One region of the Jeotgalibacillus sp. 10bf12 genome, then DNA from elsewhere that is predicted to be linked to it. Evidence: riboswitches for the same ligand, from Rfam matches in the RefSeq annotation. Region 1 holds a riboswitch; the other holds the start of a gene.
What was found. A riboswitch is a leader RNA that binds a small molecule or an ion and turns the genes downstream of it on or off. The one in region 1 is predicted to bind S-adenosylmethionine.
Positions count from the first base shown of each region.

Region 2: it holds a riboswitch for S-adenosylmethionine, as region 1 does, so the genes downstream of both, DH10bf12_RS08220 (L-cystine transporter) here and metK (methionine adenosyltransferase) in region 1, are expected to answer to the same signal.

Region 1 is NZ_CP200276.1:3,088,673-3,096,201, forward strand. It holds gene DH10bf12_RS16070 (type IA DNA topoisomerase) at 1-1,460, opposite strand, end outside; gene DH10bf12_RS16075 (IS66 family transposase) at 1,752-2,126, opposite strand; gene tnpC (IS66 family transposase) at 2,035-3,183, opposite strand; gene DH10bf12_RS16085 (IS66 family transposase) at 3,155-3,355, opposite strand; gene tnpB (IS66 family insertion sequence element accessory protein TnpB) at 3,395-3,637, opposite strand; gene tnpA (IS66 family insertion sequence element accessory protein TnpA) at 3,750-4,076, opposite strand; gene metK (methionine adenosyltransferase) at 4,424-5,623, opposite strand; SAM riboswitch class I at 5,781-5,921, opposite strand; gene pckA (phosphoenolpyruvate carboxykinase (ATP)) at 6,292-7,529, shown strand, end outside.
Region 2 is NZ_CP200276.1:1,554,454-1,561,982, reverse strand. It holds gene DH10bf12_RS08245 (3-hydroxyacyl-CoA dehydrogenase family protein) at 1-548, opposite strand, end outside; gene DH10bf12_RS08240 (TetR/AcrR family transcriptional regulator) at 615-1,178, opposite strand; gene DH10bf12_RS08235 (SDR family oxidoreductase) at 1,231-2,004, opposite strand; gene DH10bf12_RS08230 (acyl-CoA dehydrogenase) at 2,007-3,230, opposite strand; gene DH10bf12_RS08225 (CotY/CotZ family spore coat protein) at 3,560-4,135, shown strand; SAM riboswitch class I at 4,550-4,653, shown strand; gene DH10bf12_RS08220 (L-cystine transporter) at 4,736-6,124, shown strand; gene DH10bf12_RS08215 (hypothetical protein) at 6,319-6,639, shown strand; gene DH10bf12_RS08210 (hypothetical protein) at 7,021-7,161, opposite strand; gene DH10bf12_RS08205 (DUF418 domain-containing protein) at 7,229-7,529, opposite strand, start outside.

The DNA.
Region 1 (7,529 bases):
ATCAACTGACCTTCAGTATACGGTTTAGGGGGTTTGGTCATATCATCTTTTATATTCACAACAGATGCGATCACATCCCCTGTTTTCAGCGGAGGAAGAATCGTATCTTTTTTTGCGGTCTCACTGAAAAGCTCTTTCCACCCGCGTTTTTTCTCAACCGTTCCTTTTACACTGAAAATCAGCCCCTGAATATCCACATCCACCTGCGTTTCTTCATAATGGTAATCCTCATGAAACATCGCAAGCGTACTGCCGAGAATTTCGTTATAAATATTTTTTTCCATCGGCTTCAGTTTTTCAATCCGGTCTTTTGTCAATACTTTCTTTGTTGGAATGATTGCGTAGTGCTCCTGCACCTTACTATCCTGTACATATTTTGGCCGCGGCTTCGGGTGAGCTGTCTCAAATGAAGTTCCTGCAGCAGCTTTCATCGATTCAAGCTGACCTGATAAATACCTGAATTCACTCATCGTAATGAACTGACAGTCCGTTCTCGGGTAGGATACGAGTTTCTTTTCATATAAATCCTGTACAGTTTTCAGCACATTTGATGGACTGTATTTGTAACGTCTATTCATTTTTGCCTGAAGTGAAGACAGACTGTGAAGACTCGGCGCCTGCATTTTCTTGAGTTTTTTCTCAGCATTTACAACTGTTCCTTTTGATTCGGCTGCATGTTCAATTCCATGCTGCTTAAGTAGTCCTTCTGCTTCTTCTTTCTTTTTAAATGTAGTCTTATGCTTTGTCTGAAATGCTTTTCCGCTTTCTTTATGATCAGCCAGCAGCTGGAAAAACGGTTCAGGTTTAAAGTTTTCAATCTCATGCTGTCGCTGCCAGATCATATATAGGGTTGGTGTCTGAACACGCCCGAGGCTGAATGGACCATCAACGCCTCTTTCCTGTAAAAGTAGGGTATAGAGCCTTGAGATATTCATGCCTACGAGCCAGTCACTCACCTGTCTTGTCTGCGCTTCATCATACAGTGAGAGATAATCATCTCCATTACGCAGCTCCTGAAACCCTTTTCTGATCACATCTTTTTCAAGCGAGTTAATCCATAAACGCTTTGTCGGCTTATGCATCATGCCTGCCTGCTCGATAATGGAGCGTGCGATATTCTCCCCTTCTCTGTCACTGTCAGTGGCAACTACAATCTGATCGGCTTTTCTGAGAAGGCCTTTGACAATATTAAACTGTGCACGCTTAGCATAAGGTACGGTGAATTTAAATTCTTCCGGAATCATCGGCAGCGTATCAAGCTTCCACCGCTTCCATTCCGGCTTATATTTCTGAGGTTCCTCTAATGAAACTAAATGTCCGAAGCCCCACGTAATCGCCGCTCCTCCCGGGAACAGTGAATCTTCTATATGAAAATAACCATCTGTTTTTCTGGATGTCTGAAAAGCATCTGCATAGCTTTTCGCCTGTGAAGGTTTTTCTGCGAGAATGACTGTAAACAAAGGAATTCCTCCTAGTATTGGTCCGAAGCATCAATCGGGGATTTGTGACCTTATCATATCATGGTGCGGATGAGATGGCGAACACTTATTCTGGGTGTGGCGACTCGGCAACAGTGGTTCGGAGAATAGTGGTCGATGTTCTTAGCATACACGTCTTTGTTCAAAGAATAGCAGGTGGTGTTTGGAGAAAAAACGGTGTGATTCGTAAGCGTCAAAGCAAACACACATTGATTATTTTGATGATGATATTTGAGGCAACAGAAAAGCCGTACCCTTCGGGACGGCTTTTACTTAATGCTTGTTTACTTTTTCAATTCGACAGTGATCAGGTATTTGTTTAGACCACGGCAGAAACTGATCCAGATTCTGCTGATCAGACAGATTTGTGTTTGGCATTTTTTCAAATAAATAAGTGAGATATTCAAACGGTTTTAGATCATTTTCTTTAGCTGATTCGATCACACTGTAAATAAGTGCGCTGGTATCTGCGCCTTTCATCGAATTCGAAAACAACCAGTTTTTTCGGCCGATCACAAAAGGTTTGATACTACGTTCAGCTAAATTATTATCAATTTCAAGTCGACCATCTGAAAAGGGGGTAAGCAAAGCATCTTTTTGATTGAGTGAGTATACAATGGCTTCGCCCAAAGGGCTTTTCGGCAACACAGTTGGACGAATTTTTTTCAGCCACTCGAAGTAAGCCTCCGCAATTGGCAGGCTTTTTCTTTTTTCGAAGCTGGTGACGTTTATCGCTATTTAAGTTCAGCTCTCGTATTTCTTTTTCAATCTTATACAGCTGCCCAATTTTTTGAACTGCCTGTTCAGGGAGGTTTAACAGTTCCCCTTTTTTCTTCGGGGCACTCTTGGCAGCTTTAACAAAGTATCTTCGCGCATGCGCCCAACAACCTGACAGTTTCACGTTCGCAACTTTGTGATAGCCTGCATAGCCATCCACATGAAGAAATCCTTTGAAGTCTTTAAGAAACTCCTTCGGATTTTTTCCGGCACGAGTGGTTTTATAATCGTAAACCACGCACGGAAAAGAAGTCTGACCAGTCCGATAGAGCCACATATAAGAAGTTGATGAAGCTGCACGACCTTCTTCGTTCAGCACTTGAACAGACGTTTCATCTGCATGTAAGACAGCTTCCTTCATCATTTTAGCCTTCATCTGTGTCACTAATGGTGATAACCATTGATCAGCCCCATAAACTGCCCAGTTCGCCATTGTCTGTCTCGAAAGAGGAATCCCCTGTTGTTTAAAGAGCTGTTCCTGACGGTACAGAGGGAGACCAGATTGATATTTTTGGGTCAGCACGTAAGCCATCGATGAGGCAGATGCCATGCTTTTAGGGTAGACTGATGCCGGTTTTGGCGCTTTGATAATAGGTGTTTCAATCCCAGATTCCTGACACTGACGGCAAGCATATACTTCTTGCGCGTGTTCAGTGACTTTGACACTGGCCGGAATAATTTCAAGTGTGCGGTTTGTTTCTGTCGTCATAACGTGTAGGTCATGCCCGCAGCTTTCGCAATTTCGTTCAGCTTCAGGTAAATGATAAGTGACTTTTTCAACCGGAAGGTTCAGTTCATGTGATGAACGCTTTCGCTTGTTTTTTTGAGTGCTTGAAACGAGATCGCTTTCGTTTAACTGTGGTTCTTCATGTGCTGAATCTTGAGTGATCTCTACTTCATTAAAAAAGTGGAAGTTCAATCTGACCATCGGAGGTATTCGTCTTTTCACTGGAACGGCCGAATTTCTCGGTTTGAAGCTGTTTGAATTGGCCTTCATACCAAGAGACAAGAGCTTCGAGCTCTTCGTTACGCTTTTCCAGTTCATGAATGCGGTCTTTATTTGAAGTTTTAGGATGAGAAGGTGTCGTTTGTTTTTTCATACCCCTAGGGTACGACACCTTCTGTCTGAGGTCTACCCCTTATATAACTTTCATGCCGGAAAGTTTCGGATGAACTTTTCCATCTTCAATCGTCAGTCCTTCTAACAACCACTTTAACTGTTTAGGGTTCAGAGAAGTGGTTTCATCTTCACGCCCTTCGGGCCAACGGAATCGGCCATTTTCAAGTCTGCGATAATACAGCCAAAAACCATTGTGCTCCCAGTGTAGAATCTTCACTTTATCCCGTTCACGGTTACAAAACAAAAGATATCTGAAGAACACGGATCTAATTCAAACGTTTCCTGTACGATGGCCGCAAGACCATCAATGGATAATCGCATATCTGTCACGCCTTGAGCGAGGTATATATTGCGTATAGATTCCGGTTGAAGAATCATGGCGTGATCACCTCCAGCAGTTCAGTTAATAATTCTTTATCAAATCCCGGAGGGATCACAACTTTATATGGCCCTACGTGCAGGTCGAGCTTCGTAGTAGGGGATTGCATATTGATTTTTGCCCATCCAGTTGGACGTTCCTGTTGGATATCCTCTGGCCGGTAAGTCATTCTAAAATAATGAAGCTGACTGTACGTGACTTCATCCCGAGTCTCGCAAAATGCTTTTAATGATAAGTCACTTTCACGCCACTCTTCATAGATACGCGACATCTTTTCTACGTATCCACTTGGCACGTGATTTGAGCTTTCTTTTACATCCATTCAATAACCACACCTTCCATATAACCAATGTGTTCATAGGATAAGAGGCAGTCGGTGTACCTTTCGAAGAAAGGAGCATTTCATCTGGCTTAAGATCCGTTTGAAATGTCTATGTGAAGAGAAAGTAGAAAAAATCGTAGCTTGATTGAACACGTTCGTTACATATTTGATTTCCTTCATTTTGTCACGGAAGGTTACACAACAGAAGGTGTGGTTCGTTTGACGCTTACTGTGATTCAAAGAAACTCACACCATGTTCTTAGAATAGTGAAATTTGATCTATGCCCATTCAACAAAAAATCCGGAATATATCATAACAGATATATTCCGGACGGATTGTATTCTTATTATGCGTTAGCATCCTTCTTCAACGCATCTGCTTTATCTGTTCTTTCCCATGGAAGGTCAAGATCATTACGGCCGAAGTGTCCGTAAGCAGCTGTCTGCTTGTAGATCGGACGGCGAAGGTCAAGCATTTTAATAATGCCTGCAGGACGAAGGTCAAAGTGATTACGGATCAGATCCACAAGTGTATCCTCTTCCACTTTACCAGTGTCAAATGTATTAACAGAAATTGATACAGGCTGCGCTACGCCGATTGCGTATGCAAGCTGTACTTCACATTTATCAGCAAGACCTGCAGCAACGATGTTTTTCGCTACGTAACGTGCAGCGTAAGCACCTGAGCGGTCAACTTTCGTTGCATCCTTACCAGAGAATGCACCGCCGCCGTGACGCGCATATCCACCGTAAGTATCAACGATGATTTTACGGCCAGTCAGACCGGCATCTCCCTGAGGTCCGCCAATAACGAAGCGCCCAGTCGGGTTAATGAAGTATTTAGTATCTTCATCAATTAGCTCTGCAGGAACGACATGGTTAATTACGTGTTCCTTCAGGTTACGCTGAATACGCTCAAGGCTGACTTCCGGATGGTGCTGCGTTGAGATAACGATTGTGTCTACGCGCACCGGCTTGTCATTTTCATCATATTCAACTGTCACCTGCGTCTTACCATCAGGACGAAGGTATGGAAGAATATCTTCTTTACGCACTTCAGTCAGACGGCGTGACAGTTTGTGAGCAAGTGAGATTGGCAGTGGCATCAGTTCAGCTGTTTCGTTATTTGCATAACCGAACATAAGCCCCTGGTCGCCTGCACCAATTGATTCGATTTCCGCGTCAGTCATCTGGCTTTCACGGTCTTCTAGCGCACGGTCAACTCCTGCTGCAATGTCAGGTGACTGCTCATCAATAGAAGTTAGTACTGCACAAGTATCCGCATCAAAACCATATTTAGCACGTGTATAACCGATTTCTTTGATCGTTTCACGTACGATCTTAGGGATATCTACATACGTAGAAGTTGAGATTTCTCCAGCTACCAGAACAAGTCCGGTTGTAACAGAAGTTTCGCATGCCACGCGGGCATTCGGATCATCTTTCAGAATTGCATCAAGAATTGAATCAGAAATCTGATCACAGATTTTATCCGGATGTCCCTCAGTTACGGACTCGGATGTAAATAAACGACGTTTTACAGACATATAAGTCTCCTCCTTGTGAAGCAAATAGTCGACGGTACTCATTACCCTTAGAGATCGAACGTTAACCTACAAGATCATCCAAGTTTCGGCATAAATAAAAGAAACCTCTCCTCAAATCACGTTCATGAGGAAAGGTTCATAATCAGTTCGCCTTTCACTCTTATCGTTCAAGACACACGTCTTGCTCCAGGTTAGCACCTTCGCTCCAAATGTTTGGACCGCAAAAGCATCATGCTTTTTTGCAGAGCAGGTTGCTGGGTTTCATAGGGCCTGTCCCTCCACCAGCTCGGGATAAGAGTATCCGTTCAAAAAACTATCTTACGGAAATGAATGTGTAATGTCAATCATAATATTCTATGATAATAAGAACTTTTATTAAGCTTTCATTTTTTAAAATCCATTATCTTACTTGCACAGCTGTTGATTGGAGTGGATGGGGGCGACTCCTGCGGCAGGAAGGGACAGGTGAGGCTTATGGCGAAGCCTGCGGGCTCACCGCCCGGCCGCGGAAAGCGTCCCCCTGAAGCGGAAATCATCAGCCAACCTTTAAAAAACAAACAATTTAAGAATTTTTAACGAAATCACCAATTAGTATAGACTATTCAATTGAATGTGTTATACTAATTTCGAACAAAGGTGAATGACTTACTGAAAAGGTGGGAGATAACATGACAACAATCCGAAACACTTCAGAATTAAAAGAACTATTAATGAGCGAACGCGTGAATAAGAACCTTTCTGTACCTCAGCTTGTAGAGAAGGTATTAATGAGAGAAGAAGGCACATTAACTTCTACAGGCGCTGTAAAAGCGGAAACTGGCAAATACACCGGCCGCTCTCCAAAAGATAAATTTATTGTGGATGAAGCTTCTGTACGTGACAAGATTGACTGGGGTAAAGTCAATCAGCCGATCTCTGAGGATTCATTTGACCGTTTATATACGAAAGTACTAAACCACCTTGGTGAAAAAGAAGAAGTATTTATGTTTGAAGGATTTGCAGGCGCTGATGCTGATTCCCGCCTCCCAATCCGTGTGGTCAACGAGCGCGCATGGCATAATCTTTTTGCCCACCAGCTATTTATCAGACCTGAAAAAGGTGAAGCATGGACCAGCCGGAATGAAGCGCCGTTTACAATTTTGTCTGCTCCATCATTGAAAGCTGACCCTGAAACAGATGGTACAAATTCTGAAACATTTATCATTGTATCATTTGAACAACGCACAATTTTAATCGGTGGCACAGAATATGCAGGCGAAATGAAAAAGTCTATTTTCTCTGTGATGAATTATCTGCTACCGCAAAATGATATTTTACCGATGCACTGCTCAGCAAACGTTGGTGCTGAAGGGGATGTGGCATTATTCTTCGGACTTTCAGGAACTGGTAAAACAACGCTATCAGCAGATGCTGACCGTAAGCTCATTGGGGATGATGAGCACGGCTGGTCTGATAATGGCGTGTTTAATATCGAGGGTGGATGCTACGCGAAATGCATTAACCTGTCAGAGGAAAAAGAGCCGCAGATTTTCGATGCGATCCGATTTGGTTCAGTCCTTGAAAATGTCGTGCTTGACCCTGAGTCACATGAAGCAGACTATGATGACTCTTCATTAACTGAAAATACGCGTGCTGCATATCCGCTGCAGGCGATGAGAAATATCGTGGATCCAAGCAGAGCCGGTCACCCGAATACAATTGTATTCCTGACTGCTGATGCATTTGGTGTACTGCCTCCGATCGCAAAGCTGACAAAAGAACAGGCAATGTACCACTTCCTGAGCGGCTACACATCAAAGCTTGCCGGCACTGAAAGAGGCATTACTGAGCCGGAAGCAACGTTCTCAACCTGCTTTGGATCTCCTTTCCTTCCACTTGAACCGACTGTATACGCTGAAATGCTTGG
Region 2 (7,529 bases), 1.5 Mb from region 1:
AACAGCACGCCCGTCCGGTTGATCTCTTGGCACACCTCCATCGCAAGTGCAGCCGTTTCATCACTCGTCTTATCGCTTTTCACGACCTCAACCAGGTCCATCACAAGCGGTGGGAAAAAGAAGTGCATATTGACGACTTTATCCGGACGCCCGGTTACGTCTGCAATCAGGCTGTTAACGATCGTTGAGCTGTTTGTCGCAAAAACTGTGTGAGGAGACGCATAGGCTTCAAGCTTTCTAAAGACTTCTCTTTTTACAACGAGCTTTTCTGTCACTGCTTCAATGACAAGGTCTGCCTGCTTCACGGCTTCTTCTATTTCCTGAGAAAAACGTAGACGTTGAAACGCTTTCATTTTATCATCCTCAGAAATTTTCTCTTTTGATACCCAGCGGTCCATAATAGCATGAAGTTTTGATTCTGCGTCCTGCAGTGCTTTTTCGTTAATATCCTGAATGACTGTTTCGTACCCGCCAAGCGCACACAGCATGCCAATCTGATGTCCCATGCTTCCTGATCCAATCACCGTTACATTTTTCACTTCGCTCATGTTGCTTCCTCCTTTGTACTGACCGGTTGGTATGTTTTCTGTAGTAAAAAAGGAGAGATCTCTCTCCTACAGCTCAATTCCTTTTAAAATCATATCTGTAAATAAACGCGCTACTTCTTCCTCAGACTGATCACCTTCAGGGTTGTACCACTGGTAGCTCCAGTTGGCCATGCCGAGTACGCCGAATGTTGCGATTGACGCATTCAGGTCTGAACGGAACTCACCTTTTTCAATGCCTTCTTTGATCAGCTCTTCAATCGTTAGTCTGAACTGGTCGCGCTTTGGAATAATCTCAGCAAGTCTTTCTTCATTCAGGTTCCGCATTTCCCTGAAAAACACTTTTGCACTGGCACCCTGCGTTTTAATATTGCTGATCAGCATATGCACCATGTCATAGAGCTTTGTTTTACAGTTTTTCGCTTCATCACTCATGATCTTCTCCTGCTGATCAAGCAGATCATTGATATAGCGCAGCTGAATATCCATCAGCAATTGTTCTTTACTCGAGAAGTAATAGTAAAACGTCCCCTTCGTCACGCCATTTGCGTCTACAATATCCTGAATGGACGTTTCACTGAAACCCTTTTTCTCAAATAATCGTATGCTTTGTTCTGTAATTTTTTCCTTCACTGTCTTCACGCCTCTGTTTTTAAAAGTATGGGTAAAATTATATCATATGCCCCTACATTGCATGCGTGCCGCCATCGACAATAATTACATCCCCTGTCACGTAAGCAGATGCTTTTGAAGCAAGGAATAACGCTGCTCCCTTCAGATCATCATCTGACCCGAAACGCTTCATCGGTGTCACTTCCATGATCGGGTCCTTCCCCTGATCAATGATCGCTTTTGACATCTTCGTCGGGAAAAAGCCCGGTGCAATCGCATTGACGTTGATATTGTGCCTGCCCCATTTCACAGCGAGGTCCTTTGTCATTGTAATGACCGCACCCTTACTTGTGTTGTAGCCGATCGTATCCATCACTCTCGGATCCGTACCGCCAAGGCCTGCAACAGATGCAATGTTAATGATCTTCCCTGACTGTTGCTCAATCATTTTTCTCCCTGCTGCCTGGCTCATTAAAAATGTGCCCGTTACATTCACGTCCATTACCTTTTTCCACGCTTCAAGCGGCATCTCTTCCGCACGCGCGCCCCATGTTGCCCCGCTGTTATTCACTAAAATATCAATTGAACCAAATTGTTCTACCGTCTCATTCACTACCCGCTCCGCATCAGCCGGGTTCGAGATATCACACTGCAGCGCAAGTGTTTTGACCCCAAGCTTTGCTAAACGGTCAGCAACTTCCTGACACGCCTCAAGCTTTCTCGAACAAATGACCACATTCGCTCCAGCTTCAGCAAACCCTTCAGCGATCTGCTCACCCAGTCCGCGGCCGCCACCTGTCACTAGCGCTGTCTTCCCTGTCAGATCAAACAATTCCATTACCTTCATTTTTAATTCCTCCCGTTCCCCTGATATTTTTTCAGCTCAAGTCTGCCAATCTGTGCGCGGTGCACCTCATCCGGTCCATCTGCGAGCCGGAGTGTTCTTGCACTCGCCCAATGCGCTGCAAGCGGAAAATCCTCTGACACACCCGCTGCCCCAAGCGCCTGAATCGCCCGGTCAATGACTTTCAGTGCCATTGAAGGCGCCACGACTTTGATCATCGCAATCTCTGCTTTTGCCACCTTGTTGCCAACTGTGTCCATCATATAAGCAGCCTTTAATGTCAGCAGTCTCGCCTGTTCAATCTCAATCCGCGAATCAGCAATCCACTCACGGATCACGCCCTGGCTTGCAAGCGGTTTGCCAAACGCATGACGATCCACGACGCGCTTACATAATTCCTCAAGCGCACGTTCCGCTGCCCCGATTAGTCTCATGCAATGATGAATCCTGCCTGGTCCAAGTCTTCCTTGCGCAATCGCAAACCCTTTTCCTTCACCTAAAATCATATTCTCTGCCGGCACCCTGACATTTTCAAACGTAATCTCCCCGTGACCATGCGGCGCATGATCATAACCAAACACAGGCAGCATCCGCTCAATCGTCACACCCTGCGTATCAAGCGGCACAAGAATCATCGACTGCTGCTCATACTTATCAGCACCAGGATCCGTCTTTCCCATCACAATGCCAATCTGACAGCGTGGATCCCCGGCACCCGAAGACCACCATTTCCGTCCGTTAATCACATACTCATTACCATCCCGCTCAATCCGCGCTTCAATATTTGTCGCGTCAGATGAAGCCACATCAGGCTCTGTCATCGAAAAGCACGATCGGATCTCACCTGCAAGCAGCGGCTTAAGCCACTTATCCTTCTGCTCCTCTGTCCCGTAACGCACCAACACTTCCATGTTTCCCGTATCCGGTGCATTACAATTAAACACCTCAGGACCAATCATCGAACGCCCCATGATTTCACAAAGCGGCGCGTACTCTACGTTACTGAGCCCAGCTCCGTATTCACTCTCCGGCAAAAACAAATTCCAAAGTCCCTCAGCCTTTGCTTTCTCCTTCAGCTCTTCCATGATTGGCGGCACTGTACTCCAGCGGCTCTCCCCTTCATTTACCTGACGCTCATACAACGCTTCATTCGGATACACGTGCTCCTCCATAAATCTGTTGAGCTTTTTCTCAAGATCTTTTACCTCGGCAGAATACGAAAAATTCATCTTTCCATCCCCTTTTGACCTTACTAACTAACCGGTCGGTATGTATGGTTTTTAGTATAACGGATTTGTTTGAATAATCAAATTAAATTATAAAATATGGAATAAATAAGCTTCCTTATTTATTGTGATATCTACTTCGTTTTCAGTGAGAAGCCTATCAAAAAAAGCTGAATGCTAAGAGAAAACTAACTTTTAACTTCACCATTAAGTCCTGACTTATCTAAGGTCAGCTCGTTTATTTCTTTCTGCAAGGCTATTGTACAGGCATTTAGTCACTTTTTTACATATACATATTAATGCAACAACAATAATGAAAAGGAGAGATTTTAATGTGTTGCGGAAAAAAAGATTCATGTGTATGTGGTATTGTTCGTGAGATTGTAAGAGCTCAGGATGAGGTGGCTGGCGCTAATGCGAATGGTTGCTGTTCAACAGGCTGTGACCAGGCAATCAGAAACCTGCTATCACCGATCGCGGCTAACGGGAATGGAAATGGACCTACTACGATTCCATTTGCACTCTACTGTAAAGGGGATTGCGAACCATTTATCGGAAGCGGCGTTTTCAGTGCTCCCGTCGGCGGATCAGGAATGACCGCACTAAGATGTGTAAAAACACCGATCTTCCGCGCGAAAAAGTTTGTGGATAAAGATAAGGACAGAGAGAAAGATAAGTGCTGCGTCCAGCTGGAGCTACTGCTTCCAATTACAATGGGCGGATCTACTCCTGGGCCATCAGGCGACGGAACGCAAATCTGCGATTATTTCCCGGGCAACAGCATCAGAAATCTGCAGGCAACAGGCATCTGCCTGACTGTCGATTTGAATTGTTTCTGCGGTATCGTATGTCTGGACCCTATCACACCTCGACCTGCGTCTGAGTTTAACATGAGTGAAGAGGACTAAGAGGGTACAAAGACTGAAATGGGACAGCAAAAAGGTACAACTCCGTATCTTTTTGTTGTTTTTCATTCTGATAATATTTTGTTTATGACGTTTAAAGATCATTTCTTCCCTAAAATATTGTCTACAAAATTATTAAAATATAGATGTCATTTTCACATATACTACCCCCATTTTTGTTCTATAAGAACAGATGTGTGAATATAATTGGGATACCTCCACCCTCATTTTTAATAAACGTTATTTTATTAAAGGCGCGCAAACTGTCCCAGTCGAATCCGAGTCAGCATGTGATCCCTGAAAAATGTTAAGAAAAGAATTGTTTAACAAAAAAAATAAATATTGACAGCGCATTTGCGATTCGTTAACATAAAAACCAAGTATTTTTATCGGGATACTTCATAAACTCAATAGATCGTCTTATCAAGAGAGGTTAAGGGACTGGCCCAATGACACCTCGGCAGCAGACTGACTCATCAGTACTGTGCCAATTCCAGCAAGTGTTTCTTGATAGATAAGACTGGATTAATGTTTTTTCTTCCAGTTTATTTTTCTGACTGGGAGTTTTTTTATGTTGAAAATTCATTTAGAGGAGGAAATTGTGTGGACATTTTTTTAGTTAGTTTGAATTTATTTGTGTTAGTTGGTCTTATTATTTTTCTTTACGCGCTTAAGAAGAAGCACGTATCATTTTCAAAAAGGGTTTTACTTGGTTTAGCATTCGGAATTGTATTAGGTTTTGCATTGCAATGGATCTATCCATCTGAGTCCACTGTTATTGCAACTACAGCTGATTGGTTTAATCTAATTGGTGGTTCTTACATCAGGCTCTTACAGATGATCGCCATCCCGCTCGTCTTCATTTCAATTCTTGCGGCTTTTACAAAGCTGACTTTAACAAAGAATATCGGAAAAATCAGTGCACTCATTATCGGCATTTTAGTTGGAACAACTGCCATTGCAGCTGCTGTTGGGATTGCTACAACGGCTGGTTTTAATCTTGAAGCGATTCAAATCGAACAGGGCGAAGCAGAAACAGGCCGTGCCGCTTCATTGGAAGAAACGTATGGGACAGTGGAAAACGTGACATTTCCACAGCAAATCCTTGCTTTAGTTCCATCAAATGTTTTTCTGGATTTCACAGGCGCCCGCCCGACTTCCACGATTTCAGTTGTCATTTTCGCAGCTTTTCTTGGTCTGGCGTTTTTGGGTGTCAGAAGAAAGCAGCCTGAACAAGCGGAATTATTTTCTAAGATTGTCGACTCTCTTTATGCGATCGTGATGCGCGTCGTGACATTAATTTTAAGATTAACGCCTTATGGTGTGCTGGCGGTCATGGCGAGAACAGTGGCAACCACAAACTTTGATGCCATAGTGAATCTCGGTAAATTTGTGATTGCTTCATACGTAGCACTGGGTATTGTCTTTATTATTCATTTGATCCTGCTAACAATTTCAGGCTTAAACCCAGTTACTTTTGTCAAAAAAGCATTTCCTGTTCTCGCTTTTGCGTTTACAACCCGCACCAGTGCCGGCGCGTTGCCAATGAACATCCGGACTCAGCAGAACTTAGGGGTAAAAGATGGAACGGCTAATTTCGCAGGTTCATTTGGATTGTCAATCGGACAAAACGGCTGTGCAGGTGTGTATCCTGCCATGCTCGCGATCATGATTGCACCAACCGTCGGAATCAATCCCCTCACACCGACGTTTATCTTAACGGTCATCGCCGTTGTGGCAATCAGTTCATTTGGTGTTGCAGGCGTTGGAGGCGGCGCAACATTTGCAGCCATTCTTGTCCTGTCAGCCCTGAATCTTCCGATCGGCTTAGCTGGTCTGTTAATTTCCATTGAACCACTGATTGATATGGGAAGAACAGCTGTTAATGTCAGCGGAAGTATGACAGCCGGAGTGCTGACGAGTAAGGTAACGAATGAATTAGATGTTGATATGTATAACGACCGGTCTACACGGGTGACTGTTGAGGCTTAAGTAAAGAGCGTATTAAAAGAGAGCAGCCATTTGGTTGCTCTTTTTTTAAATATCTTTCGTGTCCTGCATTTGTAGTGAGTATTTTAAATCACTAATAATGAAGGTCATCATTTTTACGATGAAAATGTATGATAGACTAACATTGACTATTTTTTCTAAATTAAGGTTATTGAAGAAATCAGGGAGGCGTCGTAATGTGGATCATATTAGGATTTATTGCAATCGCAGCAACACTGCTTAATATTTATTTATTTTCAGCAGGAAAGGATTATAAGCTTGCGATGGCGGCAGCTTTATCATTTACAGCACTCACACTGTGTGCAGAAATCACCTTTATCGCCGGGCAGGCAGCAAAAGAAGACTGGTCAGCTGTCAGGGAAGTCGTTAACTTCCAATGGGCATTGTGGGTTTTGACAGGGGCTTCTATTTTTATCAATGTATTGCCTGTATTTATAGAGAAAAAAGATAATAAAAAGAGAGTCAGCGCTATTGCATCGAAGCAAACAGTTGATTAAACGTTTGTGTTTTAGAGGTAATTCTGCAGCATGATTTAAGATTGTAAACTAGTTTAGTTATGATCAGTGAAGGATCTATTTCTTGAGTTAGAGGAGTTATTAATTTGAGTGAGCTACTATTGTCAAAAAAATTTATACCAGTATATTTTATAGTGGGATTATCAGCTGTGATCCTTTTCATTTCCATAGAACTTTCTTCATTGGAGATTTTCTTATTGACTTTCTCCTGTTTTCTAGTAGGAATAATATCCTTTTTTCAAAATTTTGTGTTCAAAAATAATAAGTAGTAAAAGCTCCGGGGAAATAACTTATCCCGGAGCTTTTGTTTTTAATATCTGTGAATTCGAAAAAGAAGGAGATCGCTCAGCAATTCGCAATTCTTTATTCCTGATTAAAACGCGGCTTACTAAAATAAGCACCTGTAAACAAAAATATCATTGCACTGATCAGTCCCCAAAACGGTTGACCTGCCAGCACGAAGATTCCCAAGTTGATGGGACCAGATAAAAACATGGCTTTCATCACCTGAATCATCCTTTCCTGTAAATATACCGGTAGTTATATATCAAAGTTAAAGCAATAGGCAGTTTTATGCCGCCTTCGAATGCCGCTCCCCACCTGAATACGTCCACCTTCTCCATACATACTCCATTGGCCCCTGCTTATATCGCTTCAGCAGCACATGACTCAACACAACCTGCACGATGTAAATAGCAATCGCTATCAGCACACCCTGCGATTTTGATACCTGACCGAATAATCCAAAACCATAACCGTTGAAAATGATCACTGCAATCACAGACTGCATCAGATAATTCGTCAGCGCCATCCGGCCAACTGATGCAAATGGCATCAGTATCTTTTCAACAGACGATTTTCTTGTGACTAAT